DNA from 4 places in the Sporosarcina sp. FSL K6-5500 genome. Region 1 is predicted to be linked to each of the others. Evidence: riboswitches for the same ligand, from Rfam matches in the RefSeq annotation. Region 1 holds a riboswitch; each other region holds the start of a gene.
What was found. A riboswitch is a leader RNA that binds a small molecule or an ion and turns the genes downstream of it on or off. The one in region 1 is predicted to bind S-adenosylmethionine.

Region 1 (7,380 bases):
GAACATCTTGAACAATCTGTTGTGAAAGAAGCAACGGGGGATGAAAAAGAAGACAGCATGGTGAAAACTGTCGTAAATGATTTCGGTGAAATTATGAAATCGTTGAAAAAAGGCATGCAGCTGGCTGCGAAAGATGGCGACGATATGACGGAAGATTTGTTGAACGCGACATATCAAAGTATCGAAAAACATCAATGGATGCTGAATGCATTCCTGGGTGAAGATAACAAGTAATCATTTTTCATTAAAAATACTAGAAAAATGCCGATAATAAGCTTGTGGAAGGAGTGATGGCAAATGGATATGAGCTCCATCATGGCAAGTCAATTGAGAAGTTTGCAATCGACTGTTCAGTTGAGTGTGTTAAATAATGCACTTGCAATGAATACTGCAGCGGCAACAGATATGTTGAAAAGTTTATCTAATCAGTCTGTTGCAGCCCATCCTCATAAGGGAGCTTCGGTTGACGTACAAGCGTAAATTGCGGTAAAGCATGTATCTCCAGTAAAAGGGGATGCATGCTTTTTTCATACTAAGCCATGCTAAAAAGAAAAAAGGATGGTGTAGCATGGAGAAATACAAAATGTACGTTTCTGTCGTAAATCAGCAAGTATACCATTACCCAGATGATTCACCGTGGGAATATGAGGTTAATGTAGAAAGTCAGTATGTTCCTGTTTTTCATCGGTTATTTAGTCAGATAGATGAACTCGAATTCCGAAACTTCCTTAGGTCACATTTACCGTTTTTGCCCTATCATTATGGTCGGAACAATTTCAACGTCGATCAACGTACGATGAAGATCTATGCGCTCATTCATGAATTTACAGATGATAAGTCGAAGATATTTATCGAAAAGCTTCCGTATTTTCGTTGAAAGGATTGCTGTCCTTCGCTACACTGGTTGAAAGGACGTGAGTGCAATGCTTATTTTCAATGATGTTAATGGTGGTCGTGTTGAGCTGACTTTCGGAGAAAACCAATTTGGAATGCCAGCTCGGCATGTCCTTGTTATCCTCAAGCATAATGGTAAATGGTTACTGACTCGGCATTTAGTTCGAGGCGTTGAGTTTCCAGGTGGTAAAGCAGAGCATGGAGAAACGATTGAGGAGGCAGTTATACGCGAAACGATTGAAGAAACAGGTGTGAAAATTACGGATCTTGTGCAATTTGCAGAGTATGTCGTTCGAAGTAATAGTACATTTTGCAAAGCTGTATTCACAGGGAAAGTTGCGGAAATCGATGAGCATCCAGCCCTTTACGAAACAGAAGGAGCTATGTGGATGACTAATGAAGAGCTTGGCCAATGTGAAGAATTGAGTTTCCTTATGAAAAACACAGGCATGGAAACATTAAGAAAGTGGGTGGAAGAGCATGAGTCATGATGGTACGATTATTCATAGAAGGCCCTATCCGTCTCCAAATCCACATGTTTCGCTTGAAGAAATTACATATTTTTCAGATGGGTTAAAAGTGAAGGGACTCATGGCAGAACCAATTACAGAAGGGAACTACGAAGGCATCATCTATTTGCGAGGGGGCATGCAGCATATCGGTATGGTTCGTCCTGCCCGAATTGCACAGTTTGCTTCGCAAGGATTTGTTGTCTTCGCTCCTTATTATCGGGGGAACCGTGGAGGCGAGGGACGGGATGAGTTTGCTGGGGCCGATCGTCAGGATGCGGTGAATGCCGTTGATGTGCTGAAGCAAAATCCGAAGACAAACGTGGAAAAAATTCACTTGTTTGCATTTTCACGGGGCGGTATAATGGCTCTTTGGACAGCAATTTTACGTGAAGATATTACGTCGGTAGTTACATGGTCTGGCGTATCCGATATCGTATTTACATATAAAGAACGGAAAGATATGCGGCGGATGATGAAAAGAGTTATCGGCGGGACACCGAATAACATGCCGGATGAATACAGAAACCGTACGGCGCTGTTCCGCGTGGATGAAATTGATGCTCCCGTACTCATCATTCATGGCATGATCGACGAGAACGTGTCATTTCAACAAGCAGTTTTGCTTGAAAACGCACTGCGTGAACATAAAAAAGTATATGAGACATGGTATTTCCCTGAATATACACACTTCATACCGCCTGTCATGAATGCACAACTTGTACGCGATTTATGTAGTTGGATGAGAAGACAAGAAAAATGAGTGGTTTTTTGAATAAAATGAAGTTGCAATTAGAAGTACGGGTTTGCAATTAAAACGCCAAAGTTGCAATTAGACGAAATAAGTTGCAGTTAAAACTCCATTTTTACAATTACAAATCCAAGGTACAAAAAAACAGTGTAGCACATTCAATGTGCTACACTGTTTAATTTGAAAATTATGCAATCGGTCCGCCTTTAAGCGTAATCTCTTCAGAAACCATACCGAATTTTTTAAAGTTTTCATGGAACATGTTTGCCAATTCATTTGCTTTTACATCGTATGCTTCGCCGTCTGCCCATGCATTGCGCGGGTTCAACACTTCTGTTGGAACACCATCAATGAATGTAGGCATTTCGAGGCCGAATACGCCGTTAGTTTCTGTTTCAATGTTGTTCAATTCTCCAGCAAGAGCTGCCTGTACCATAGTGCGTGTGTATTTAAGATCCATACGCTTACCAACGCCGTAGACACCGCCAGTCCAGCCTGTGTTAACAAGGAATACTTGTGCATCATGTTCATCAATTTTCTTCCCAAGCATTTCAGCGTATACTGTCGCTGGAAGTGGAAGGAAAGGTGAACCGAAGCACGTTGAGAACGTTGCTTCAGGTGATGTGATACCACGCTCAGTTCCGGCAAGCTTCGAAGTGAACCCGCTTAGGAAGTGATACATTGCTTGTTCTTTTGTTAACTTCGAGATTGGAGGTAGTACGCCAAACGCATCTGCCGTTAAGAATACAATCGTTTTCGGATGACCAGCAACAGAAGGGTCAACGATGTTATCAATTGCTTGGATAGGATAAGCTGCACGCGTGTTTTCAGTTAATGAACCATCATCGTAGTCAGGAATGCGTGTTTCCGGATCGACGACAACGTTTTCTAGTACGGAACCAAAACGAATTGCACCAAAAATTTCAGGTTCTTTTTCTTGTGATAAATTAATACATTTTGCATAGCAACCGCCTTCGATATTGAAGACACCAGTGTCAGACCAGCCATGCTCGTCATCGCCGATTAATTTACGGTTTGCATCTGCCGAAAGTGTTGTTTTACCTGTTCCAGAAAGACCGAAGAATAGGGCAACATCGCCGTCTTCACCAACGTTTGCTGAACAGTGCATTGGCATAATTCCATTTTCTGGTAGTAAGTAGTTCATGATTGAGAAGATTGATTTTTTCATTTCGCCAGCGTATTCAGTTCCACCGATAAGAACAATACGTTTTTCCATTGATACGATAATGAATGTCTCTGAATTCGTACCATCGACCACAGGATCAGCTTTAAATGAAGGAGCCGAAACGATTGTGAATTGTGATTCATGTTGTACTAGTTCTTCTTCAGTTGGGCGGATGAACAAGTTGTGAACAAACAGGTTATGCCAAGCAAATTCATTCACAACTTGAATGGATAGTCGTGAAGCTGGATCTGCGCCTGCAAAACCTTTGAAGACGAACAGTTCGTCTTTTGTTCTCAAATGAGTGATTACTTTATTATATAATGAATCGAAAATTTCAGAAGAGATTGGACGATTGACGTTGCCCCAATCGATTTTGTCTTTGGAGGACGCTTCCTCAACAATGTATTTGTCCTTAGGTGAACGACCTGTATATTTGCCTGTCTGAGCTGTAACCGCTCCGTCTGATGTCAATTGAGCTTCACCACGTGAAATCGCTTTTTCAACAAGTTGTGGAACTGAAAGTTGAACTTTTACATTTTTCCCAGAAAGAAGTTTGTTGAGGTCATCACTAATTTTCGCAGATATCATAAGTATGTACCGTCCTTTGCATATAGTCCCAATCAATTGGGTGTCATCACATTATTGAATTAGTATAACACATTAAGAATAATAATCTATACTAATTCAAACCTCAAGGATTTATACGCAAAATGGGTAAAAAGATTTGACATGCAACAAGATTTTTCGTAGCATATATAGTTGAACGGATACTCTTATCCCGAGCTGGTGGAGGGGTCAGGCCCTATGAAACCCGGCAACCTGCACAGACGTTTTGTCTGCGCGAAGGTGCCAAACCTGTAGCAAGGCACAGTCCTTGTATGATAAGAGTGAAAGGTGCTTATGAAATCATGCCTTTCCTCATGTATTATTACGTGAGCGAAGGGCTTTTTATATGATATCGCCCTTAATCCTCGTGTATAGAGCTCGCAATGGCTTGTAGTCTTTTCATTTAGAAAAGACTCTACATGGGACATATGAGTACCGTATCAATCTCGTAGGATATAAGGAGGAAATAACATGACAAATCGCCGACTATTTACTTCAGAATCGGTAACTGAAGGACACCCGGACAAAATGTGTGACCAAATTTCGGATGCTATTCTAGATGCTATATTGGCAGAAGATCCAAATGCACGTGTTGCATGTGAAACGACAATTACAACAGGACTTGTCCTCGTTGCAGGAGAAATTACTACGACAACATATGTCGATATCCCGAAAGTTGTGCGTGAAACTGTTAAAGAAATTGGTTATGTACGCGCGAAATACGGATTTGATTGGGAAACATCTGCAGTTTTGACTGCGATCGATGAACAATCAGCCGACATCGCTGCAGGCGTTGACCAGGCACTTGAAGCGCGTGAAGGTTCGATGACAGATGATGAACTTGAAGCAATTGGAGCTGGTGACCAAGGTTTGATGTTCGGTTACGCTTGTAATGAAACACCGGAACTGATGCCGTTACCAATTAGCCTAGCTCATAAATTATCATTCCGACTTGCACAAGTACGCAAAGATGAAACCCTTACGTATCTGCGTCCAGATGGAAAAACACAAGTGACTGTTGAATATGATGAAAACAATAAACCAGTACGCATCGATACAATTGTTATTTCAGCGCAACATCACCCTGAAATAACACTTGAGCAAATTCAGCGTGATATTAAAGAATTCGTCATAAACCCGGTTGTACCAACTGATTTAATCGATGAAGACACGAAGTACTTCATCAACCCAACTGGCCGCTTCGTAATAGGGGGACCTCAAGGAGATGCAGGTCTTACTGGCCGTAAAATCATCGTTGACACGTACGGTGGTTATGCGCGTCATGGCGGCGGTGCGTTTTCTGGGAAAGATGCGACGAAAGTGGACCGCTCGGCTTCATATGCGGCACGTTATGTTGCGAAGAACATTGTCGCTGCAGGACTTGCAGATCGATGTGAAGTGCAACTTGCTTATGCAATCGGTGTTGCACAACCTGTATCGATTTCTATCGATACATTTGGAACAGGCACAGTCGAGGAAAGTAAACTTGTTGAGCTTACGCGTGGACTGTTTGACCTTCGTCCAGCAGGCATCATCAAAATGCTTGATCTGCGCCGCCCAATTTATAAACAAACAGCTGCATACGGTCACTTCGGCCGTACAGACATTGATCTACCGTGGGAACAAACGGATAAAGCTGATGCATTGAAAGAGTTAGCAGGGAAATAATGTAGTGTAAACACTGAAAGGCAGGATTTCCCTGTTTTTTGGTGTTTTTTCTGTTTAGGATGTTTGATTTAGCGGGCGTCATAGAGTGTAGCGAATCTGTCGTACACTCTCATCACAGGAGCTATAAACAAATGATACAATTGTTATAAAGTGAAACCTGATCGGAGAGGAGAGAGCGTCGGGCTATGAGTTTAATAGGTTTGTTACTACTGGTTGGGGTTGTTGCGTTATTTGTGTTAATTGGTTTAGTAATCTTTTTATTTATAAAAAAATAAGAGCTGCCTTCAAAGGCAGCTCTTTTATTACTGTTGTAAATTCTTGTAATACTGCCCTTTTTCGGCATACTCCTGAACAATCCGTTCCATGTCCGCACGATCGTCGTCATTCAGCTCACGCACGACTTTTGCTGGCGACCCGAGTGCTAGCGTATTCGGGGGAATCTTCTTACCAGGCGGCACGAGACTGCCTGCGCCAATGAATGCCCCTTCGCCAATTTCAGCACCGTCCAAAACAATGGAACCCATACCGATAAGCGCTCCTTTTTTTACCGTACAACTATGTAACGTTACTTGGTGCCCAATTGTCACCTCATCTTCAAGAATAAGCGGAAACTTTGGGCTTTGATGAAGGCAGCATAAGTCTTGAATATTTACTTTACGTCCAATAATTGTTGGAGATACGTCACCCCGGATTACGGTATTAAACCAAATTGTCGATTCAGGACCAATTGTCACATCACCTGAAATCGTCGTGAAGTCGCCAATGAAAACGGACGGATCAATTACAGGCGTTTTTCCTTTATAAGGATAAATCATGATGCTCTCCTCTTTTCTTTAGGTAGTGTATAATTATCGTAACAAAGATTAGGTTTTTATTGTAGATAAATAGGGAAATATATAGATAAAAGAACTAGATAGATGAGGGGAAGATGACCATGTGGAAATGGGAAGCGGAAGGGCCACCAAAAGCTGTCGTGGCCATCGTCCATAATGTGTACGAACATCATAGTAGAAATGCATGGCTTATTCAGAAACTAAGAAACAGCGGTTTTCATGTCGTGACAGGAGATTTACCTGGACACGGGGCGGAAGGTGTCGGAAAAATTCACGATGAACAATTTGATGCCTACGCTAAATTTGTGGAAAAATTAATAGCGGTCGGTCTCGATGATAATTTACCTTTGTTCATTATTGGACATGGAATAGGTGCCACCTTCGTAATGCGTCTTTTACAGCGAAAGAAAATTGAATGCGCAGGGGCTGTTTTTAGTTCCCCATGGCTAGCATTGCGTCATCAGCCACCTAAATTTTCGAACGTATTGACAAAATTCTCGTCATCCATGAAATTGAATCATGAAATTGACATTGAGATGTTAACACGCAATAGTGATTTATATGAAGAAGCTAAGCAAGATGACTTTTATAACGATGAATTCACCGTAGCCTGGTATAAAGAGTTACAATCATTCATGAAATTGGTTGCGCAGAGTGAAAGAAGTGTTCATGATATCCCAGTGCTTATGCATATTGCGGAAGAGGATAAAATAACAGACATAGTGCTTGCTAAGAAATGGTTTATCCGACAGGAACTTTCTGAGTTTCAATATAAGCAATGGAAACGGCTGTACCATGACGTTTATCAGGAACCAGAGCGCGAGGAAGTATACTTATATACGGAATCATTTATGAATAATGTTCTAAGGTCGCTAGGGTATGTCGTATAGGGAATACTTGGAAATGGTTTGTGAGTAAATGTGAAGAGGGAGG
Region 2 (7,380 bases), 1.1 Mb from region 1:
CGTTGGCAATGTAATCGGAATTGTCCAAGGTACTCCAGTAGATAATCTCATTGTTGTAACAACAGAATTGTAGTCTACTTCTGTAAGAAATCCACTTAAAGGGCTATAAGCACCCGTACCAATCAAATCCAAGTCACTACTAGCAATTTCGTCTAATTCAACTGTTTCAGTTATTCCTTCGTATTGAAAACCAGGATTCCAGCGATTAATTAATGTACCACCATGCGGTTGACTCAAACTCATTTAAATTCCCCCATTTTCGTTAGCATTATGCAAGCCACACTCTGTCTTCGCCTGATTTGCCCAGCGCCCTGACCTCGACCCCGTCGTTGTATCCCCTTTGAATGTGCAGTGTGAACAACCGATACTGGGATAGCCTTGGTCATGGAGTGGATTATATGGCAAATTATGTTTTTTTACATAATCCCAAATATCAATCCACGTCCAATGAATCAGCGGGCAAATTTTAACCGATTGAAAGGTTTCATCTTTGTTCACAAAGTTTGTCTGACTTCTTGATGGTGATTGTTCACGCCTAAGTCCTGATAACCAAGCGGTCGTACCGCTCATTGCTTCACGGAGTGGAATTACTTTCCTCATATGACAACAACGATCCGGCTGTCTTTCCCATAGTCGATCGCCATACTTGTCAGCTTGTTCCTCAACCGTTAAGCCGGGAGTCTTCATTTCAATTACAAGCTTTGGATAACGTTTCTTTACTTCATCGATTAAGGTATGCGTTTCTTGAAAATGAAATCCGGTTTCGAGAAAGACCACTTTAGCAGTTGGTTTTATTTGCGAGATTAAATCTATCATTACGATACCTTCAACCCCAAAACTACACGCATATACAAGTTCATCGTCGTATTCTCCGTAAGCCCATCGCAAGACGTTTAACGCACCTTTTGACTCGTCATCGATTGGAAAAACTTCACTAGTCTCAGCCCAAGATTTGTACGTCAACTTCGCCATACTAATCCCCCCTCTAAACTCAATAACTCTATTACATTATCTTTTTTTAAAAAAGGCGACTTTAATCTACTATTGATTAAAGTCGCCTCTAATTTTTTAGTCAGCGAATTGTTCGTATGTTCACGATTGTCCATTAGCTTCTGGATTTCCAGTCGGCATGTGATTAGCGTTTATACTAACTTTATTAATCCTATGTGTCAAGTAGGTTTAAATACATTCTATTCCTAAAACCCCAATATGTTACGCATTTTGTAATTTTTTTAGATATAGTTATTTTCTTTTAAATAAGAAACGATGACTTTGACAGACTCTACAATATTTAATTGATTGGTATCAATGATTATTTCCGGGTTAACAGGTTCTTCATAAGGAGCATCAATTCCTGTAAAGCCTTTAATTTCACCCAATCTTGCTTTCTTATAAAGCCCCTTCGGATCCCGTTCTTCACAAGTTTCTAAACTTGCCTTAACGTATATTTCGATAAACTCATCGGATTTGACAATTTCTCGCACCTGATCTCGATCTTCCTGATAAGGCGATATGAATGCTGTCAATGTGAATAAGCCAGCGTCGACCATTAGTTTTGAAACTTCACCGATTCTGCGAATATTTTCCGTCCGATCATTTGGACTAAACCCTAGATTCTTATTTAAACCGTGCCGGACATTATCTCCATCCAGTCGATAAGTATGAATGCCTTTCGCGTGTAACTCTGTTTCTAGCGCTACTGAAACTGTTGATTTCCCTGACCCTGATAGCCCAGTGAACCAAAGAATAGCACTCTTATGGCCCTTTAGTTCTTGACGATTTTTTTTTGTTACCTCTGATTCATGCCAAACGATATTTGTAGACTCTGTCATTGTTTGCCCCCCTAAATCATTTGTTTCAGTTTAATTTTTATATACAAAAAAGACACCTTTTTCCGATTCAAATAATCGATTAGAAAGTTGCCTTTAGTTGTCTAATTAGCATGTATGAAATTGTTAAAATGATAAATGACTTACAACCTTTACAGTAAAGAAATAAAAAAACCACTTCTAAATAGAGCAAGAAGAGGTTAATAGAATCGAACACATATTACTCCTCTTATCTGCTAAACTTTCGTTTACTGGAATTGGCACAGTACTAAACAGTCTGTTGCCGAGGTTTCATCGGGCCAGTCCCTCAACCTCTCTAGATAAGATATAAACTATTAAGTTGAGACCAATACTACATTATCGAAAATTCAAAGTCAATGACTTATCAGAATTTATTTTCAATCATATCAGTTTAGTTGGAATTAAAGGCGATCTTCTTGCACATATAATAGGCACTTTAAACTACTTTTCAGTGCGCTAGGAAACATGTTAGTTAACTCTCACTTAACCTTTCGTTGTTCTCATCGGTTTTCTCTATTTCCTTTTCATAATTATTTTTCCAATTAACAAGAAAGATTCCTGCAAATATTAGTAATCCACCAAAAAGGATAGACCAGGTTAGTCTTTCATGGAGTAAAAACCATCCTGTGAGTACACCGAAGAATGGCGCTAAAAAAAGGAATGCACTAGTTCGTTCTTGATTACCTCTTTGGAGAAGATAAAACCAAATAGAAAACTGAATAATTGAGGCTGCAATGGTAAGCCATAACAAAATCAGGATAGATTGAGTAGTCATTTTAAAGAAAGTCTCTTCCAGTAGTAAGCTTCCCAGAAAGAGAATTAATCCACCAAAAAGCATTTGATAGGCTGTCATTACATACGTATCAAATTTGAAACCATGTATTTTTATCAATAGCGTAGCAATCGCCCATGAAACAGCCGACAAAAGCCCTAATATGGTACCGACTTTAAAGTCAAGATGTGAACCTAACGTGAGAAAAACCCCGATAAAACCTAACAGTACACCTATCCATTGCTGAATATGGTAACGCGATTTTAAAAAAAGCGTCCCAAAAACGACAACGAGTAAAGGATTCATAAACGTTAGGATAGACGTATCTCCAGAAGTGATTGTACGCAGTGCCATAAATATACAGCCCATCACAAAAGCTGTTTGGAAAAGTCCAATTAGAACAAGCCACACCCAGTCGATTGCTTTTACTGGATGTGGCTTGTTTAAGATTTTAACGATAGTTGCCATAATAATCCCTGCAAGCGTAAAACGCAGAGCGACTAATAGGAGTGGAGATGAATAGGCTAACCCTAACTTCCCTATTGTAAAAGAAGAACCCATTAGTCCAGTCGTCAAAATCACTAACAAGCAAAAACTGATTCGATTCATCCGATCCCCACCCCATTATTACTATAAAACGTTTAAAAGAAAATGCTGATCAATTGATTTCACTTTAAGTTTTCAAAGAATACACGGATAACGTCGGCTCCGCCTAAGAAGGTCCCCAACGTTCCTCCCAAGTTAGTCAAAACGATTACCAACAAGACCCGTGTCACCTTATTTGCCCAAAAACCTTTAATCGTAAAAACATCTGCAGAAAGCGTTTCAAAGTCACCAACACTTGGGCGGCGAAAAAATGCTTGAACAATTCCTGAAACCCAACCGGCCGCTATCAGTGGATGCAAGGTAGTAATAGGGGCTGATACAAAGGCCGCTAAAATGGCCAGCGGGTGTCCAAGAGCCACCGCAGCACCAATAGCTGACAGGCTACCTGTCCATAAGACCCAGCTTAACGCTTGATCGAAACCGGCAGATGGATTTGCGATAAAGGTGTAGGCGATAATTGATAATAGAAGAATCGGAATTGCCCATCCGATAATTTTTGGGATTTTTGATTTTGGTGGTGTTTGCGCTAATGCGACTAAATCATGGTCATTATAGATTTCTTTTGTAATCCCTGGAACATGTGCTGCACCAATGACTGCAACGACCTTTTTACCTGGTGCATCTTTGATTTTCTGTGCTAAATACTGGTCTCTCTCATCGATTAAGGGCGTCTTTAACCTTGGAAATGATTCCGTAAAGTCAGTTAGAACGGCATTTAGCGTGTCCTTTGATTTCATTTTCTCCAATTCTTCTTCAGAAATCGTCTCTTTGCTGAAGATACTATAAAAAACCGACATCAGAAGCTGACTTTTCCCCTTAAGTCCAATATTCCCCCAAATTCGGGAAAAAGTAATTTGGATATTACGGTCAGCCAGCACCAAATTTGCACCGACTTCTTTTGCTGATTCAATCCCCTGAATCATTTCCTGTCCAGGTTTAATATCAAATTGCTTTGCCAAACGATTTTGAAAGGAGGATATTGCCAGATTCATTAAGAGCAATGTAGCTTTCTTCTCTTTAATCACCTTGAAAATATCCGTTTCTTTCCACTTATTACTATCCATTATAGATTGAAACCTTTGTTCATCCAATTCAATGCATACTGAATCGGGTCTTTCCTTGTCGATTACCTCTTTTACTTGTTCTGCACTTTGCTTGGAAACATGGGCAGTTCCAATAAGTATTAGTTCTCTACCGTCTAATTCTATTCTCGTAATGTTAGTCTCTTGCATTGACAAACTTCCTTTATGAACTTATTTCTTCTGAGCAACCTTAAGCCAAGGTTTACTAAAAAGACGGTCTAGTTATTATAATGAATCAGTTTGAATGAAATTTCAATTATCTTTCATTATTAATATAATGAAAGTCACCCTCATGGATAACGACTATTAAATATGATACGTAAAGTCCTCGGGCAATACCCTTTTTAAAAATTTCTGTGTTCGTTCTTCCTTTGGATTTACAAAGATTTCATGGGGTGCTCCTTCCTCTACTACGACTCCCCCATCCATAAATATTACTTTGTTAGCTACATCCTTCGCAAAACCCATTTCATGGGTGACAACTAACATAGTTGTTCCTTCTTTCGCGATATTCTTCATAACTGTCAAAACTTCCCCGACTAATTCTGGATCCAATGCAGAAGTTGGTTCGTCAAATAAAATAATGTCTGGATTCAAAGCAACTGCTCTTGCAATGCCTACCCTTTGCTGCTGCCCTCCCGATAATTCACTAGGATATGCATTGTATTTATCCGATAGCCCCACTTTATCCAACGCTTTTTTCCCTATCTCAACCGCTTCTGCTGTCGGGATTTTTCTTCCGATAATAAGTCCTTCTGTAACGTTTTCTAAAGCTGTTTTATTATTGAACAAATTATTGTTTTGAAATACAAAAGCGATTTTCTGTCTAATCTGATGGATTTGTTTTTTGGATGCTGTTTTTAAATTCACTTCTATATCCCCAAAAATAGCACGGCCTTGATCCGCTTTTTCTAAAAAATTGATACATCTCAGTAATGTTGTCTTACCGGATCCACTTGGCCCCAGTATAACAACAACATCGCCTTTATCTATTGTTACGTCAACACCTTTTAAGATTTCAGTTTTACCGAATGACTTATGGATATCTCTAATTTCTAACATGCTTCGGATCCCTCCTTTTCATACTTAAACGACTGACGGTTTATATTTACTCAAACGTTTTTCATATAGTTTAAATGCGAATTCGACTGCACTGCATAACAGTAAATAGACAAGAAAGATATCGATATAGGCCTCAACATAATTGTAGCCTACGTTCGCTGCCACTTTTGCTTTCAGCGTAATTTCTTGTAATGACATTGCATACCCGAGAGATGTCGCTTTGATTAAGTTGACTGTCGCTGTACAGATATTCGGCATTGCAACGACCAATGCCTGTGGAATAATAATTCTTCTGTACGCTTGCACATTCGTTAGCCCCACTGATTGGGCAGCTTCCAACTGCCCCTTGTTCACCGTGCTTAGTGCAGAGCGAAAAACTTCAATCAGGACCGCTGTAGTGTTAAAAGTGAAGACAATGAATGCGTACCAAATTGGATTCACATCATACACATTCATCCCAATATTAAACTTTGTAAATAGTGAACTTAGCAATAAGGGGACACTACTATAGACGATGAAAATCTGAATGATAATTGGGGTTCCTCTGACAAAAGAAACGTATACTTGTGCAAAACGATGTAACACGGGAATTCGATTGATTCTTGTTAGTGCCAGTAAAAATCCTAACGGCAACGCAAAGAGCAAAGCTACAATTGTAATGAATAGCGCTATAGGAACACCTGATAATGCGATAAAAAATGTATCTACTAAAAACTTGTAATTTAATCCTTCAGACACTTTCTCACCCCCTTATGCAGTTTTCAATCCTTGTTTCCCCTTACTAAATACTTTCTCTAATTTTAAGAAGAACTGTTCAATTGCTATTGAAAGTATCCAGTAAATAATTGCTAATGCAAGAAATATTTCTAATGCATGAGCGTTATAGTTGCCCGCAATAATAAGATTTGCTTTTCCGACAACATCTATCAACCCGATTGTATAAGCTAACGATCCTTCTTGAAGTACTGCCAGCAAGCTGTTTCCAAAGTTCGGTAATGCGACTACAAAAGCTTGGGGAAATACGATTCGTCTATAAGCCTTTGAATTGCTTAGCCCAACACTTACTGCGGCCTCAAATTGTCCCTTGTCAATTGATTGAAAAGCTGAGCGCATGACCTCGGACATAGCCGCCGCAAATTGAAGTGTAAAAGTGATTATGACAAATACAGCTGTGTGTATATTGTTCAAATTCAGACCGACACGATCACCGATTGCAGGAAGTCCATAATATACTAAAAAAAGGAGTACGATAGAGGGTGTACACCTTAATATCGTTGTATAACCATTAGCTACCTTCCTTGCAAATTTACTTTTCCCTATTTTCGCCGCCGTTAAGATAAAGCCCAGGAACGTACCGAACAGGACGGAAAGACCTGCAACCATAAATGTCATTTTTAAAAAAGGAATTAGTAGTGGGATGGACTCCCATATATATGATGCGTCAAAATACTTCTCCATGTATCCACCCCGCTTTCATTTTCAAATTGTAACCATTTGATTGACAAAGGCTGTTGAGCATATCGCACACCCAACAGCCTTTATATCTTTAGCGTTATCTCTCTACAGCGTCCAACACTTCAAACAAATCTCTGCCGTAAAACGATGTGCTTAATTCACTTGTCTTCTTTTCTTCTTTCAATTGTTTAACTGCTTGATCATAGGCATCCGCAAATTCCTGTTCTTTCTTATTGAATAAAGGCCATGTTTTTATGACTGCAAATTCATTGTAAACAACCTCGTCTGCCAGATTATGATACGGGCCATCTTCAGCAGTCACTTGCTTTTCAAAAGGCCCCTCAATGATAACACCACCATCTACGCGACCTTCATTCACCCACTGAACAACGTCAACTGTGAAAGCATCTCCAGCTTTCAACTGCACTTTATTACCTGGATTTTCTTTGTTATATTCATCAATTACAGTGTATTGAGCATTATTAGCTGCAATAGGTGCCAACGAAAAGCCGGCAGAAGCGAAGTCTGATAGGGATTTGATATGTTCATTCTC
Region 3 (7,380 bases), 1.0 Mb from region 1:
AGATTCATTCGTCGGTTCGCCATCCATCATTAAGACGCTTGTTCGAAATAATAGCTCATCCGATTACCAGTTGGGCGAATTTTATCATATAGAAGTAAATACAGATGGCCAGTGGTATATTATTACATATTCAGATGCCGTATTCTTAAAGAACCCATCCTTTAAAGACTTTGGAAATGTGTTGTCAGCCGGCAGCGAAGCACGGCAGACCTTTTCGGTCGACGCGCTCGGCGTGACACTGATTCCAGGTGAATACCGTCTTGTGAAAACATTTATTTCAACAGGCGCGCCAATGCACGAATTATCCGTTGCTGTGCCATTTTCAGTGGAATAAGAAATAAACCGGAACAAAGCATATGAGCCTTGTTCCGGTTTATCAGTTTAACCCCAAACTTCCTTTGCCACGTCCACAATGAATTTCAACTTTTCCCATTGTTGCTCTTCTGTTAGCTTATTGCCGTGATGCGTTGAAGCGAATCCGCATTGCGGACTTAAGCATAGTTGTTCAAGTGGCACGTATTGTGCGGCTTCTTGAATACGCGCAATGACCGCATCCTTGTCTTCCATTTCTCCATTTTTCGAAGTAACAACACCAAGGACAACCTTCGCTCCGCCGTTTGGCACATGATCCAACGGTTTAAAGTCTCCTGAACGCTCGTCATCATATTCAAGGAAGAAGCCATCCACTTTTTCTTTTGCAAGAAGTGTGGGTGCAATCAGTGCGTAGCTTCCCTCAAACGCCCACGTCGATTGGTAATTTCCACGACATAGGTGTGTTGTTACGAAAAGATCTTCAGGTTTGTCTTCCAAAACGCCATTAATGACGCGTAGTGCCAAGTCGATTAGTTGTTCTCTTGAATAGGCTCCGTCGTTAAATGGGATATTCGGTGCAGAAAGCCCCGCAATATAAACATCATCCAACTGCAAGTAGCGTACACCAGCTTCGTAAAATGCTTTCAAAGCATCTTTGTATGCTTGAATAACATCGTTGGTAAATTCTTCAATGTCAGGGTAAATCGTTTCATCACGAATTCCGATATTAAAGAGCTGATTCGGACTTGGAATCGTTTGTTTTGCAACGGCACGGCCGCCTACGATTTCATTAAACTCAACAAAGTCTTGAATGAATGGATGATTAGGGTCAAACGAAATCTTGCCTGTGTTTCGAACGTTATATCGTTCTGTTTCAATACCATCAAATACGTAGCCAGTCTCTGGCACATATCCTTCAATTCCGTTCAAATGCTCCAAGAAGTCTAAATGCCACCACGTACGTCTAAATTCACCGTCTGTTACAGGTTCCAAACCAACTTCAATTTGCTTATCAACAACCCGTTTAATTTCCTGTGTTTCTACTTCTCGTAATTGTTGTGCAGTAACTACGCCTTCTTTGAAGTCTTTGCGCGCTTTATGCAAATTATCTGGTCGTAGTAAACTTCCAACGTGATCCGCTCTGAATGGTGCTTGCGTTAGTGTTGTCGATTGATTTGTCATGGTATATTCCTTCTTTCTGTTTTAGGAGTAAATTACGGTTTTATTAGGTCAGGAGTGCAAATGAGCAGATCCTCTTTCTTTTCTTATGGCAGGATCGCGAATGAGCAGATCCTCTTGTTTTCTTACGGTAGGAACGCAAATGAGCGGGCCCTTTTCTTACGGCAGGATCGCGAATGAGCGTACTGGGAATCCCGATGCTTTTTCCGGCTTCGGAACGATGTTAAAAATGACCGCGCCTTTTGAGGGCACTTTATCTAAGTTCGTTAATAGCTCGATTTGGTAGGTATCTTGTTCAAGAACATAATATTCGCCTAGCAGAGCTTGGTTCTTTTGAAAATCAATGGCTGAATCCGTATCGAATGTTTCATGACCGACAGCCTTTACTTTTCTTTCATCAAATAAAAACTTCAAAGCAGCAAGGCCCCAACCCGGTATACGGTTATTCCCATCGGCATCTTTATTGCAAAATGCCTCATTATCCGGCCAGCGTTTGCTCCAATCTGTGCGTAATGCCACAAATGTACCTGCCTCAATTTGCCCGTGCTGAGCTTCAAACTTTAGAATGTCTTCAACAGTTAATGTAAAATCATGGTTTGCATCAGATTCTTTCGATTTATCGATGACCACCAGCGGTAATACCAATTCTTTCAAACCCAATTCATCCAAGTATCTTGTATCACGAACGAAGTGAATGGGTGCATCAATATGTGTGCCGTACTGTCCCGCAAATTTAAAGCTCTGTGCGAAAAATCCATCATCGTGATCAAATAATGTTGTAAACTCTGCTGCATCAAATGCTGAAAAACGGGGTGAGTCAGGCCCGAAAGTATGTGTTAAATCAACCCATTCTTTCTTTTTTAATAAAGCAATTGCATTGATTAATTCATTTGACACAATAATTCTCCCTTCATTTTTTGAAGGTAACTTTAGTCTCCAGAAGTAACAAAAGCGAAGGGCGCCCGCTTAGATGCGTCAGGCATAAGATGAAGATGCGTAGCGGCGTTCTTTGCCGCAGAGCAGCTTTAACTTATGACCCAAGCATCTGGCGCCCGGAGCCTAGACGAAACAAAAAACCTCTTCTAAATTTCAAGAAGAGGTTTTGGCGAATTCGCTATTTGCTCTTCTCATCTCCAAGCAGTAAGCATTACACTTACGCTTCTGGAATTAGCACAGTACTTTTACAAGTCTGTTGCTGAGGTATCATCGGGCCAGTCCCTACACCTCTCTGGATAAGAAAGTTACGTATTTAGTTGTTAATGAGTACAATACAGTCTTCCGAATAGATTGTCAATACACAAAACATGAATTATTTAGATTATACTAGTTTTTACAATGAAACATTTTATGTGAAAAGTAGAAATGGCATTGAAATGATACGCGACACAACGGAAAAAAACCCACAACTTGCCGTGGGCTTTTTCCATAACAAATTATTTAATGTTTCATCTCACTCCGCAATTTCCGATGTTCACGGCGTGCGGGGCCTGTTTCAAATAGACTCTTTTCAGCCTCTGTTTCCGGATAAATGCCCGGCACAGGAGTAGGCTTGTTATTTTCATCCATGGCAACCATCGTTAGGAAGGATTCGGTTGTTAGTTTTGTTTCGCCTGTAAGCAGGTTCATTGAATGGACCGATACAAATACTTCCATCGATGTACGGCCAGTTGACGTAACAATTGCCTCAAGTTCAAGTACATCTCCAACACGCGCCGACGATACAAAATCGACTGAATCGATTGAAGCAGTTACAACCGCTGTTTTTGAATGTTTCATTGCCGTGATATCAGCGATTTCATCTATATACGCGAGAACTTTTCCGCCGAAAATTGTCTGCAGATGATTGGTATCTGGCGGCAATACTAGCTTCGTCTGGATTGTTCGTGATTGGCCCATTGGTCTTTTTTCTTGCATACGACAAACTCCTTTGTAGTAGAACATATTCAATTTGTGATAAAAGGAAACTTTTCCATCAATCATTCCGTATATATAGTATACACATACTGGGGGAAGATTAATGCTGAAATTTATTGATAAATACTATGAAAAAATCACCTGGTCGATTATATTACTTGGACTTATTTTATTGTTTGTAGCAAATGACTATCTATCACTCGTTTTATTTTTATATCTACTTATAAGAGCTTTAAAATCTAGGGATACCATCCGTAAGACACTTCGGACAACGCCTCTGAGTACTATGGTTATTTATGTGCTCGGTATGATTATACTCATTATAGCACTGGTTTTCATCATGCTTTATTCAGGGGATTTCATAAAGAAGTATAACATTCCAGTTTTCTTGCAATACATTTACATCGCTGTTGTCCTAGTCGGTTCGATGTTTCTCTATACCTGGTTGATGGATTTTTTAATAAAAAAATGGGATAAAAAAAGGGTATCGAAGTGATGTAAAACTTCAAACCCAAAGAGGACACCCCTCATTGGAGTGTCCTCTTAAACTATTTCAGCCAACAACGCGTATACACGCTTCATCTCTTCCTGCATCGTCCACTGATCAACGGCAAGCCATCTGCAATGGATTGCATTTCCTTCAAGCCTTGTCATACCAGCTTTTAAACCTTCTTCGACCCGCAATGTTTCTTGTATTGCGCGGACGTCTACATCTGCGGCTTTCGGCGATACGAGCCAGATTGAACCGATATACATTGCAGTTTCCAGTACACCGATATCACCAAGTGCCGTTTCTTTTGGTGAGAAATGCAGAGAGTCAAAAGCAATTAATTCATCCTCGACAAAAATTTTGAAATTCGTATTAAATGATTGATAATCAAATATCTCGCCACGCTTTTCACGTCCTGGGGCAACGATTTCACCCCATAATATGGTTGCATCGCGTGCGATTCGAAGTGTCGTGTCACCTCGAAATTTTGCATCTACAAACGGAATAATTACTTCTGGCATCCATTCAAGGCGTGCCCCTTCTCCGAGTTCGATGTTAATGGTCTGTACACAAGTGTCTCCGGTATACGATGGATAGATCTTTAAAGCGGACTGCTGAACCAACCTTACGCTACTATCTGGAGCAAGCTTCACTGTAATGTCATTTCGATCCCCGGCGACCATGCCTCCAGAGGACTCCATTATGTAGACAGTCGCTGTCGGGTTTTTCCCTTCGTACAGTTCACGACTCGCCTTCAATGGAGGCTGTTGGAAAACATGAGGCATCCGTGTGTAGCCTCTTCTTGGCTCAAATTCCAAGTCAAGTTTTCCGTGGTGGATGGCGCGAGACGGCTTAAGCATTTGAACCAGCGGATCCCGCACCTTCTAATAGCATATTGTGCTTGATCCAAGCGACAACTTGGTCAACATTTTTCTGTGTTCTTACATCTGTAAAAATGTATGGACGTCCGTTACGCATTTTTTTTGCGTCGCTATCCATTAGTTCAAGATCAACGCCAACGTATGGAGCAAGATCCGTTTTATTGATCAATAAAAGATCAGAACGCGTCAAAGCAGGTCCGCCTTTTCTCGGAATATCCTGACCTTCTGCAACGTCGATAACATAAATATAGCCGTCGACAAGCTCTGGGCTAAATGTAGCGGACAAGTTGTCTCCGCCGCTTTCCACGAAAATAATATCGAGGTCTTCAAAACGACTTTTCAGTTCATCAATTGCTGCGAAGTTCATAGAAGCATCTTCGCGGATAGCCGTATGTGGGCAACCTCCCGTTTCAACACCTAAAATGCGATCCGCTTCAAGTACACCGCTATTTATTAAAAATTGAGCGTCTTCACGCGTGTAAATATCGTTCGTAATGACCGCTACATTATATTCTTTGTGCATCGCACGTGTAAGTTGGTCGACGAGCGATGTTTTGCCTGATCCAACTGGTCCACCTATGCCAATACGTACTGGTTTCATTTATAAAAACTCCTTTCAATCCATCATGAAATAAATAATCTTGAGAACAAATACTCATGCTTCATAGAAGCAAGTTCAATACCTAACGCGTTATTACTAATATCGGCTTCTGTCAACGTAGCAACTAATTTAGCCGCTTCCGTCACATGTCCGATCAATTCATACGTTACTTGGACGCCAGTTGTTTGACCGAACGGCACAGCACGGACCGCATTTTGGACGAGTCCGTTAAGCGATGCAAACAAATACGTCATGACCGCATGATGCGCACTGACGCCTGTCGTCGCACTGTAAATACCATAAAGAATGGCGTAATGACCTTTAATCTCTTTTGCATCAATACGGGCTTTCCAGTCCGCAAGGAAATCATCTGTTCCGAGTGGAGACACAGTTTTAATAAACTGCCTTCCAAGTTTCACACTTGCCTCACGTGATTCCTTCGCAAGTTTGATTGCCCCGCATAATTGCTCCAAATAGAGAAGTCGCTCGATATCCTGTTCCCGAGCCGCAGCATACGCTTCTTGAATTAAAATCGCATCCCCACGCACCAGGTTTTGAAAAAGAAACGACGTACAATAAGCGACCAAATCCTCTTTCGTCCGGATCACATCTTCCTGAATATACGTCTCCATGCCATACGTCTGCGTAAAGGACCCAATCGGAAACGCGGAATCATGAATTTGAATTAATCGTAAAAGGGCAAGATCAGTGAGAGTGTCCTCGGTATTTGAATGGTTGTTTGAATCGTCTTTCAGTTGTTTCATATGCGACACCCACTTCATCTAGCAATTTATTCAACGTATGATCTGCACGCACGATGACTTCGTTTTCCTCGATTAATGCCGGTGTATGGCGGTTTCCAAGTTCGAAAGCCGTTTTACCCATTTCCGTCATGTTTTTCGGGCTAATCACGATAACCGGCTCCATTTTTGTGCGAACGGCAATACGACGTGAGTCATCCTCGAATAAGATATCGCCATATTGTAACGGCTGGTGTTCATGATGATGATGATCGTCGTGGTCATGATGTTCGTGGTCCTCATGGTGCTCTTGTTGTTCAAGTGACAACGCGACATCTGTACCTTGATCTGTTTCTTTGCGTAGAATGCGTTTACTCAATTCTTCCCAGTCAAGTTCAATCCACTCTGTCTGTTTACCAGCAATTTCTTCTTCCGTTCCAATGTTACCAATGACTTTAGTTATAAGCATTTGGCATCCTCCTTTATCGGCATGTTCAATAGGATGAGGCCGAAATGGCTGTAAAATATCTTTTCAACCATTTCGAGCTTTCCCCTTCATTATTTTTAGTAATTAAAACAGGAAGTAACGTTGTGCCATCGGGAGAACGCTTACTGGTTCACACGTAGCAAGTACACCGTCAATTTTCACTTCATATGTTTCTGGATTGACGTCAATTTCTGGTGTTTCACTGTTATGTTTCATGTCTGCTTTACCAATGTTACGGCAGTTTTTAACAGTACCAATCATTTTCTTAAGACCCAATTTTTCAGGTAGGCCTTCTTCTACTGCAATTTTAGGAAGGAACGTCATTGCCGCGTGTTGTGGTGCTTGACCGTGGAAACCAAACATACGGCGTCCCATCATCGGTTGCGGAGTTGGAATAGACGCGTTTGGATCACCAGTCATTGCGTAAACAGCAATTCCGCCTTTAATAACAACTTCTGCTTTCACACCGAAAAACGCAGGCTCCCAAAGGACAATATCCGCCAGTTTCCCTTCTTCGAGTGAACCGACTTCATGGCTAATTCCGTGTGCAATCGCTGGGTTAATATTTAGTTTTGAAATATAACGTTTTACACGGAAGTTATCATTGTCTTTTCCCTCGTCTTGCGGAAGTGGACCACGTTGCATTTTCATTTTGTTTGCTGTTTGGAACGTACGCATTGTAACTTCACCTACACGTCCCATTGCTTGTGAATCGGATGACATAATACTAAGAATACCTAGATCTTGCATAATGTCTTCTGCAGCGATTGTTTCAG
Region 4 (7,380 bases), 1.0 Mb from region 1:
AAAAGCGGTTCCACTGGCATTGGTGAAACGTGCGGAAACCGAAACGTTCAAAGTGAATGTGTTTACGGGCGCATCGTTAGGGTCTGATATCGATCGACTGTTTGCTGAAGCTGATATTATACATAAAAGATTACCATTCCAAGCAGATCCAACGATGCGGAAAAAGATTAATAACGGCGATCTTCTATTTGTGGATCATCATTTGTCGCATACCGCGGAACTTATTCGTGCTGAAGTTGTCGAGCCAATTGACTTTGCAATTTTGGAAGCGGTTTCAATAACGGAAGACGGAATGATTATTCCAACGACCTCGGTTGGTAACTCATTGACGTTCGCGCAACATGCAAAAGCAATTATTATAGAAATTAATATGGCGCAGTCTACAAAATTGGAAGGGCTGCATGATTTATACGATCCGGGTAAACAGGGTGAAAGGTCGCCGATTCAGTTAATGAAAGTAGATGACCGGATTGGTACGATTGGCATTCCTATTGACATGAAAAAGGTAAAAGGAATCGTCTTCACAGACCAACTGGATTCTCCTTCTACGATTGTAGCGCCTGATCAAGAAACAGAAATTATGGCAGAGCATTTATTAACGTTCCTTCGTACTGAGATTCAAGCAGGTCGGTTAACTGAACGTCTAGCACCATTACAGTCAGGAATTGGATCGGTAGCGAATGCAGTTCTTCACGGAATGATCAACTCAGAATTCAAGGATTTAGAAGTATATTCAGAAGTACTGCAGGATTCCGTGTTTGATTTGATTGATGCAGGAAAAGTACGTTTCGCATCTTGTGCATCAATTACATTATCTGAAGAGAAGATGGATCAGGTCTTTAATAACTTTGAAAAGTATCGAGACAAGCTTATCATGCGTCCGCAGGAAATTTCGAACCATCCGGAAATTATCCGTCGTCTCGGCTTAATATCCATAAATACAGCACTTGAACTCGATATCTACGGCAACGTCAATTCGACGCATGTTTCAGGGACGAAGATGATGAACGGTATCGGCGGATCAGGTGATTTTGCCCGCAATGCACGCCTTGCTATTTTCGTTACGAAGTCAACGGCAAAAGGCGGTAACATTTCAAGTATCGTCCCGTTCGTTTCACATGTGGACCACACAGAGCATGATGTCGACATTATTGTTACAGAGCAAGGCTATGCAGATTTACGCGGACTTGCCCCAAGGGAACGTGTGGAGCTCATAATCGAACGTTGCGCACACCCGATGTACCGCGAGCAACTTCGCGCTTATTACGAAGAGGCGCTTGAAAGAGGCGGTCATACGCCACATGTCTTGGAAAAAGCATTCTCATGGCATGCGAATTTGGCGAAGAACGGAACAATGCGAGAGCATGTTGAAGAGTTGGTATAATAAACAAATAGAAAAAGGGTTACCTGATTGAGGTAACCCTTTTTCTGTTTTTATGGTGAGGGGTTATTTGATAGCATGAAGCTTGCCACCCGATCAAATAGCGTGCGACCCGAGCATAAAGTCTAGCTATCCGATCAAATAGCATGCGAACCGAGCATAAAGGCTAGCTATCCGATCAAATAGCATGCGACCCGAGCATAAAGGCTTGCTACCCGATCATATAGCGTAGGAACCGAGCATATAAGCTTGCTACCCGATCAAATAGCATGCGACCCGAGCATATAAGCTTGCCAACCAATCAAATATCGTACGAACCGAGCAAATAAGCTAGCTACCCAATCATATAGAGTGAGAGACCGAGCATATAGGCTTGCCATCCGATCATATAGCGTGCGCCCCGATCATATAAGCTTGCCACCCAATCATATATCATGCGACCCGAGCAAATAAACTAGCTGACCAATCATAATAGCATGAGAGACCGAACCATATAACCTCCGCGAACGGATCAATTCATCACACTGCTGTTATACTTTTGCTGCAAGTGCTCTTTCAAATTCCTCTTTCACGCGATGAAGAAGTTCGGCATCCGTTAGCAGCCTATACCCCGTAGACGCAAGTGCTTTCGCTCCTGTAATCAATGCTTGGTTGCCAAGCTCCGATTTTGCAGCTTCCCTGAATTCAACCGTATGGGCAATCAAGTCATCTGGCCCGATTTTAATGTATGGATGTGCAGTCGGAACTACATAGCTAATGTTGCCCGCATCCGTCGAACCTTTGCCTTTCCGTTTTTCGGTATGGACGACTTCACCAAGTGTTTCAAGTTCCACGTGTAACGTTTCATCCAATACGGAGTTCAGAACGAGGTCTTTCACTTCGTTTTGGAAACGTTCAATTTTAACGGTTGCACCCGTTGCAAGGGCGGCGCCTTCAGCAATATTCCGGACTCTGTCAGAAGTCTCGACTGTTTTCTGCCAAGATTCCGCACGGATATAAAAACGTGCAGATGCGTATTCGGGAATAATATTGGGTGCATCGCCGCCGTGTGTAATAATACCGTGGATGCGGACCTCAGAAGGCAGCTGCTGACGCAGGGCGTTAATGCCGTTGAACAGTTGGATGACAGCGTCCAGCGCATTGATACCTTGTTCAGGAGAACCTGATGCGTGAGCTGGTTTTCCGTAAAAATGAAAATCGAGTGGGTCCACAGCGAGTGATTCACCTGTTGTAGCTGTCTTTCCAGATGGATGGATCATGAGCGCAACATCTACGTCCTTTAAATAACCGTGTCTAACGAAGCTGCCTTTTGCGCTGCCATTCGGACCGCCTTCTTCAGCTGGTGTGCCTAAAACGACAACGCGGCCGCCCGTTTCAGGAAGCGCTTCGGCAAGTGCAATCCCCGCTGCAACACTTGTTGTTCCAATAATATTATGTCCGCATGCATGTCCTAACCCAGGAAGTGCATCATATTCAGCAAGGTAAGCGATTGTCGGACCTTCTTTTCCACTGTCTTTCACAGCATAAAACGATGTTTCATGACCAGCAACCGCTGTTTTTACTTCAAACCCTGCATCTTCCAACAGCGCAACATGTTTGGCACTTGCATACACTTCTTCGTTTCCGATTTCCGGGTTTGCATGAATTTCCTGACTCGTTTGAATATATAAGTCATGGTTCTGTTCAATTGAATGGAATAATATGTTCGTCTTTTCATTTACAATGCTCATTATGAATGCCCCCAGTTCAATTATTTTTTAAGGTCTTCAAAGACGGTATCAATCTCTTCCGGTGTTAACTTAATAAGATATGATCCGCCTTTTGTATCTTCTTCGATAGCTTTTTCAATATCTTCTTCTTGATATAACTCAACGATCCGTTTGAATGTTTTATTGTTTTTTTCTTTCCCGCTTGCTACGATTAAATTCACATATGGGTAAATACTCTCATCGTCACTTGATTCTCTAAAGAGTGGATCCTCTCCTGGTGAAAATCCTGCTTGTCCAGCAATTCCGTTGTTAATAATCGCGGCAGTCACATCTGGCAATATCCGAGGTGTTTGTTGAGCAACCATAGGAATGATTTCTAGGTTCAATGGATTTTCAGTGATTTTTGTCGGATCACCAAACAATCCAAAGTCATCTGAAAGTGAAATTAAATCAGCACTTTCTAGTAGGCGTAGCGCACGTGCTTGGTTTGAAGGGTCATCTGGAATCGCAATTTTGTCGCCTTCTTTGATTTCAGAAATATCCTTAATTTTTTCAGAGTAAACGCCAAGTGGTGCAAACATCGTCGAGCCAATTGGAACAAGTTCATTTTTACTTTCTTTTACATATTGGGATAGGAACGAGAAATGTTGGAATGCATTTAAGTCGATATCGCCTTGTGCAAGTGCATTATTTGGCAATGTATAATCTGCGAATTCGACAAGTTCGATTTCAATGCCTTCTTTTGCCGCTTTTTCTTTCAGCAATGGCCATTGGACACCATCTGCACCGTTGACACCAATTTTCACTTTGACTGTATCACTATTTCCGCTTTCTTTACCGCCGCAAGCAGCGAGTACAATAGCAGTTAATACTGCTAAACTTACTAACCATAATTTCCTCATTTAATTCGTCTCCTTTTAGTTGAATGATTGTATTTTTAAAAGATTATTAAGTATAAGATTCTTTGACCTGGTACAGTGTCTAGCTCCAGGCATCTTGCACTTTCCCCAGATTACCGCCGCATGATTTTTTTAGAAAGTGTATTGCCAAGCCATTGTGCCAATTGCACCATGATGATTAAAATGACGACCGTAACGAGCATGACACTACCGTCGAACCGTTGATAACCGTATGTCATCGCGACATGTCCAAGACCTCCGCCGCCAACTGTTCCGGCAACTGCCGAGAAATCGATAAGACTGACGGAAACGAAGGTAAGTCCTAAAATAAGTGGACCCAATGCTTCTGGTATCAAAACCGTGAAGATAATCCGAAGAGGGCTTGCACCCATTGCCTGTGCTGCTTCAATAACGCCAGGATCAATGCTGACCAAGTTATTTTCAACAACTCGGGCAATGACGAATGTTGCAACAATTGTCATCGGAAAAATGGCTGCTGCGGTTCCGATTGTTGTCCCGACAACTAATCTTGTCAGTTGTGAAATGGCTACTAAGAAGATGATGAACGGAACAGGCCGAACGATGTTAATGACTATATTTAATATTTGAGAAACAAGTTTGTTTTCCAAAATGTTATTTTGCCTAGTGACAAATAATAGCAGGCCAATTGCAATTCCAAAAATGGAACCAAAAACGAGAGTGGCGATTACCATGATCAGTGTTTCGCCGGTTGCTTCTACAATCCGGGGCCAAAATGTAAGCCAATCAACGTTCATCTTGTAGGACCTCCTCTATGTCTACAATTAATTCAAGTTCTTTTAATACATGGCTTACAGCATCCGTTTCTCCTTCAAATGAAACAAGTAGATTGCCAAAAAATCGTTCCTGTAATTCTCGAACTGAACCGTAAACGATGTTGAAATCAACATCATGTTTACGTGTAACTTTTGAAAGAACAGGATCACTTGCAATATCTCCTTTGAAAATAACTCGATATAACTTGGTACCACCTTTTGATTGCCACTCATTAATCAATTTTTCTGAAGGTAGATCCTGCTGCACGGATTGGATGAATCGTTGTGTTGTCGAATGTTGAGGATCAGTAAATGTTTCAAAAACATCACCTGTTTCGATTACTTCTCCATTTTCCATGACCGCTACTTTGTCGCAAATTGTTTGAATAACATGCATTTCATGTGTGATAAGGAGGATTGTAATACCCAAATCCTTATTCACCTTTTTCAACAACCGCAGTATATCGGCGGTCGTATCAGGATCTAGTGCAGATGTGGCTTCATCACAGATTAGGATGTCTGGTGAAGTGGCGAGTGCTCTGGCTATACCTACGCGTTGCTTTTGCCCTCCTGATAGTTGGTCCGGATAATCTTTAGCTTTATCGGCCAGGCCAACGAAGTCCAATAATTCCTCGACGCGTTCCGCAATTGCTTTTTTTTGCATTCCGCCAAGTTTCAAAGGATACGCGATGTTTCCTGCAACTGTCCGTGAGTTCAGCAAGTTGAAGTTCTGAAAAATCATGCCGATGTTGCGACGTTGCGTCCGTAAATCTTTTGAGGATAATGTACTGACGTCGATGTCTCGAATGAAAACAGAGCCTGAAGTCGGGCGTTCAAGCATATTTACTAACCGTAGCAATGTGCTTTTTCCAGCGCCGCTAAAACCGATGATGCCGAAAATTTCACCTTTTTCAACGAAAAGAGAAACATCTTTTACCGCATGTACCTCACGCTTCCCAAGGGCGAACGTCTTGGATGCATTTTTAAATTCAATCATGTATTGACCCCCTAAGTACTTCGTTAATTCTGTGCGGACAACGGATGCAACTAGCAAAATGACTTGTGACCCCGAGCATCTGGCCGCTGAAGCTAGATAGTTGTAAGAACGAAAAAAATCCCTCTTTTTCTTAAAATAGATAAGAAAAAGAAGGATTCTAATAAAAGAAGCCATCTCGTTCTCATCTTCCAAACGCATACGCGTCTGTAGGAGTTGGCACAGTGTTCATTGGTCATGAACCTGTTGCCGAGATGTCATAGGGCCTGTCCCTCGATCTCTCTGGATAAGAAAGTGATGTAGTGCTATTCGATTGTTGCAAGAATTGAATCTAACTCTAGTGTGCAAATTAGGTAAAGTCAATGAATTTACTAAAGTAAAATAATTCAGATTACTAATAGTCGTAAACAATTTCAGAATTCTGATACACTTAAAGTGATAGAGAAAGCGGTGTGAGAATGACAATTTTTATATTTATTAGCATTATACTTTTTGCGTCCATTTTACAGACAAGTACAGGATTTGGTTTTTCGATCATGGCGACACCTTTTCTACTCATGATTTTCAATCCGATGGAGGCCATTCAGATTAACCTAGTTTTGTCGCTTGTTATTTCGAGCGCACTTATTGCTAAAATACGTAAAGATGTGGATACAGACCTATTAAAAAAGTTGATAATCGGGAGCTTATCTGGACTGCCAATTGGTATCATTTTGTTCATTTCGGCGGATATCAACAAATTGAAAACGGGCATAGGCATTGTTCTTCTTTTGCTAACACTGCTGCTTGTCCTGAACCTTCGAATTAAGAGAACTAAACGTGGGGACCTTGTTGTTGGCGGATTATCCGGTACATTGACGACAGGAATTGGCATGCCAGGTCCGCCGCTTTTGCTCTACTTTGCAGGAACGGCTATGCAAAAAGAAACATTACGTGCAACGACACTCGCGTTTTATTTATTCATCTATTCCGTTAGTCTACTCATTCAAGTGCTTTTTGTTGGTACAAATAAAGGTATCTGGACCTCAATCGGAATGGCACTGCCGCTAGTATTTGCTGGATTGTATCTAGGACAACTACTATTCCGTCATATCAGTCAAAAGACCTTTCGGATCTTCACATATGGTATTTTACTATTTACGGGCGTTTATTTATTAATAAAATGAGAAAGTAATTTATAGAATGGAGATGTTTCTTATGAAAATCGCATTGTTTGGGGCAACAGGGCGCGTAGGTGGGGAAGTCCTAAATTTAGCATTAGCAGAAGGGCATGAAGTGACGGTACTTGTCCGTTCACCTGAGAAATTGGCGCCACATGATAGGTTGACGATTATCCAAGGTGATGTCCGTGATGTTGCAGCAGTTTCGACTGCCGTTGCTGGAATGGACGTTGTATTCAGTTCGCTAGGTACAGACCAAACAACAACGTTGACTGAGGCAGTTCCTCATATGATAAGAGCGATGGAGGATACAGGAATTAATCGGCTAGTCACAATTGGGACAGCAGGCATCTTGCAAAGTAAGATTGATCCCGAAAAACTGCGTTATGAAGCTGGAGATACAAATCGTCGACTAACTTTTGCAGCGGAGGAGCACCATAAAG

Region 2: another riboswitch for S-adenosylmethionine. It lies ahead of cysC (adenylyl-sulfate kinase); the one in region 1 lies ahead of metK (methionine adenosyltransferase).
Region 3: another riboswitch for S-adenosylmethionine. It lies ahead of MKX62_RS08130 (cyclase family protein); the one in region 1 lies ahead of metK (methionine adenosyltransferase).
Region 4: another riboswitch for S-adenosylmethionine. It lies ahead of MKX62_RS07945 (methionine ABC transporter ATP-binding protein); the one in region 1 lies ahead of metK (methionine adenosyltransferase).

The regions. Positions count from the first base shown of each region.
Region 1 is NZ_JBBOTP010000001.1:2,754,845-2,762,224, forward strand. It holds gene MKX62_RS13235 (Dps family protein) at 1-234, shown strand, start outside; gene MKX62_RS13240 (putative motility protein) at 298-480, shown strand; gene MKX62_RS13245 (transposase) at 569-877, shown strand; gene MKX62_RS13250 (NUDIX domain-containing protein) at 924-1,385, shown strand; gene MKX62_RS13255 (alpha/beta hydrolase family protein) at 1,375-2,166, shown strand; gene pckA (phosphoenolpyruvate carboxykinase (ATP)) at 2,342-3,928, opposite strand; SAM riboswitch class I at 4,111-4,228, shown strand; gene metK (methionine adenosyltransferase) at 4,418-5,614, shown strand; gene MKX62_RS13270 (gamma carbonic anhydrase) at 5,917-6,429, opposite strand; gene MKX62_RS13275 (alpha/beta hydrolase) at 6,549-7,337, shown strand; gene MKX62_RS13280 (histidine phosphatase family protein) at 7,380-7,380, shown strand, end outside.
Region 2 is NZ_JBBOTP010000001.1:3,894,001-3,901,380, reverse strand. It holds gene sat (sulfate adenylyltransferase) at 1-243, opposite strand, end outside; gene MKX62_RS18530 (phosphoadenylyl-sulfate reductase) at 244-972, opposite strand; gene cysC (adenylyl-sulfate kinase) at 1,233-1,832, opposite strand; SAM riboswitch class I at 2,056-2,156, opposite strand; gene MKX62_RS18520 (DMT family transporter) at 2,323-3,231, opposite strand; gene MKX62_RS18515 (TraB/GumN family protein) at 3,291-4,460, opposite strand; gene MKX62_RS18510 (amino acid ABC transporter ATP-binding protein) at 4,617-5,372, opposite strand; gene MKX62_RS18505 (amino acid ABC transporter permease) at 5,397-6,110, opposite strand; gene MKX62_RS18500 (amino acid ABC transporter permease) at 6,123-6,830, opposite strand; gene MKX62_RS18495 (transporter substrate-binding domain-containing protein) at 6,925-7,380, opposite strand, start outside.
Region 3 is NZ_JBBOTP010000001.1:1,754,382-1,761,761, reverse strand. It holds gene MKX62_RS08140 (immunoglobulin-like domain-containing protein) at 1-334, shown strand, start outside; gene MKX62_RS08135 (5-methyltetrahydropteroyltriglutamate--homocysteine S-methyltransferase) at 382-1,494, opposite strand; gene MKX62_RS08130 (cyclase family protein) at 1,651-2,388, opposite strand; SAM riboswitch class I at 2,616-2,730, opposite strand; gene MKX62_RS08125 (acyl-CoA thioesterase) at 2,929-3,405, opposite strand; gene MKX62_RS08120 (hypothetical protein) at 3,509-3,901, shown strand; gene MKX62_RS08115 (urease accessory protein UreD) at 3,949-4,680, opposite strand; gene ureG (urease accessory protein UreG) at 4,748-5,377, opposite strand; gene MKX62_RS08105 (urease accessory protein UreF) at 5,401-6,141, opposite strand; gene MKX62_RS08100 (urease accessory protein UreE) at 6,083-6,586, opposite strand; gene ureC (urease subunit alpha) at 6,689-7,380, opposite strand, start outside.
Region 4 is NZ_JBBOTP010000001.1:1,716,822-1,724,201, forward strand. It holds gene MKX62_RS07925 (acetyl-CoA hydrolase/transferase family protein) at 1-1,384, shown strand, start outside; gene MKX62_RS07930 (M20 family metallopeptidase) at 1,912-3,111, opposite strand; gene MKX62_RS07935 (MetQ/NlpA family ABC transporter substrate-binding protein) at 3,132-3,992, opposite strand; gene MKX62_RS07940 (methionine ABC transporter permease) at 4,103-4,765, opposite strand; gene MKX62_RS07945 (methionine ABC transporter ATP-binding protein) at 4,755-5,780, opposite strand; SAM riboswitch class I at 5,959-6,070, opposite strand; gene MKX62_RS07950 (sulfite exporter TauE/SafE family protein) at 6,236-6,943, shown strand; gene MKX62_RS07955 (NAD(P)-dependent oxidoreductase) at 6,975-7,380, shown strand, end outside.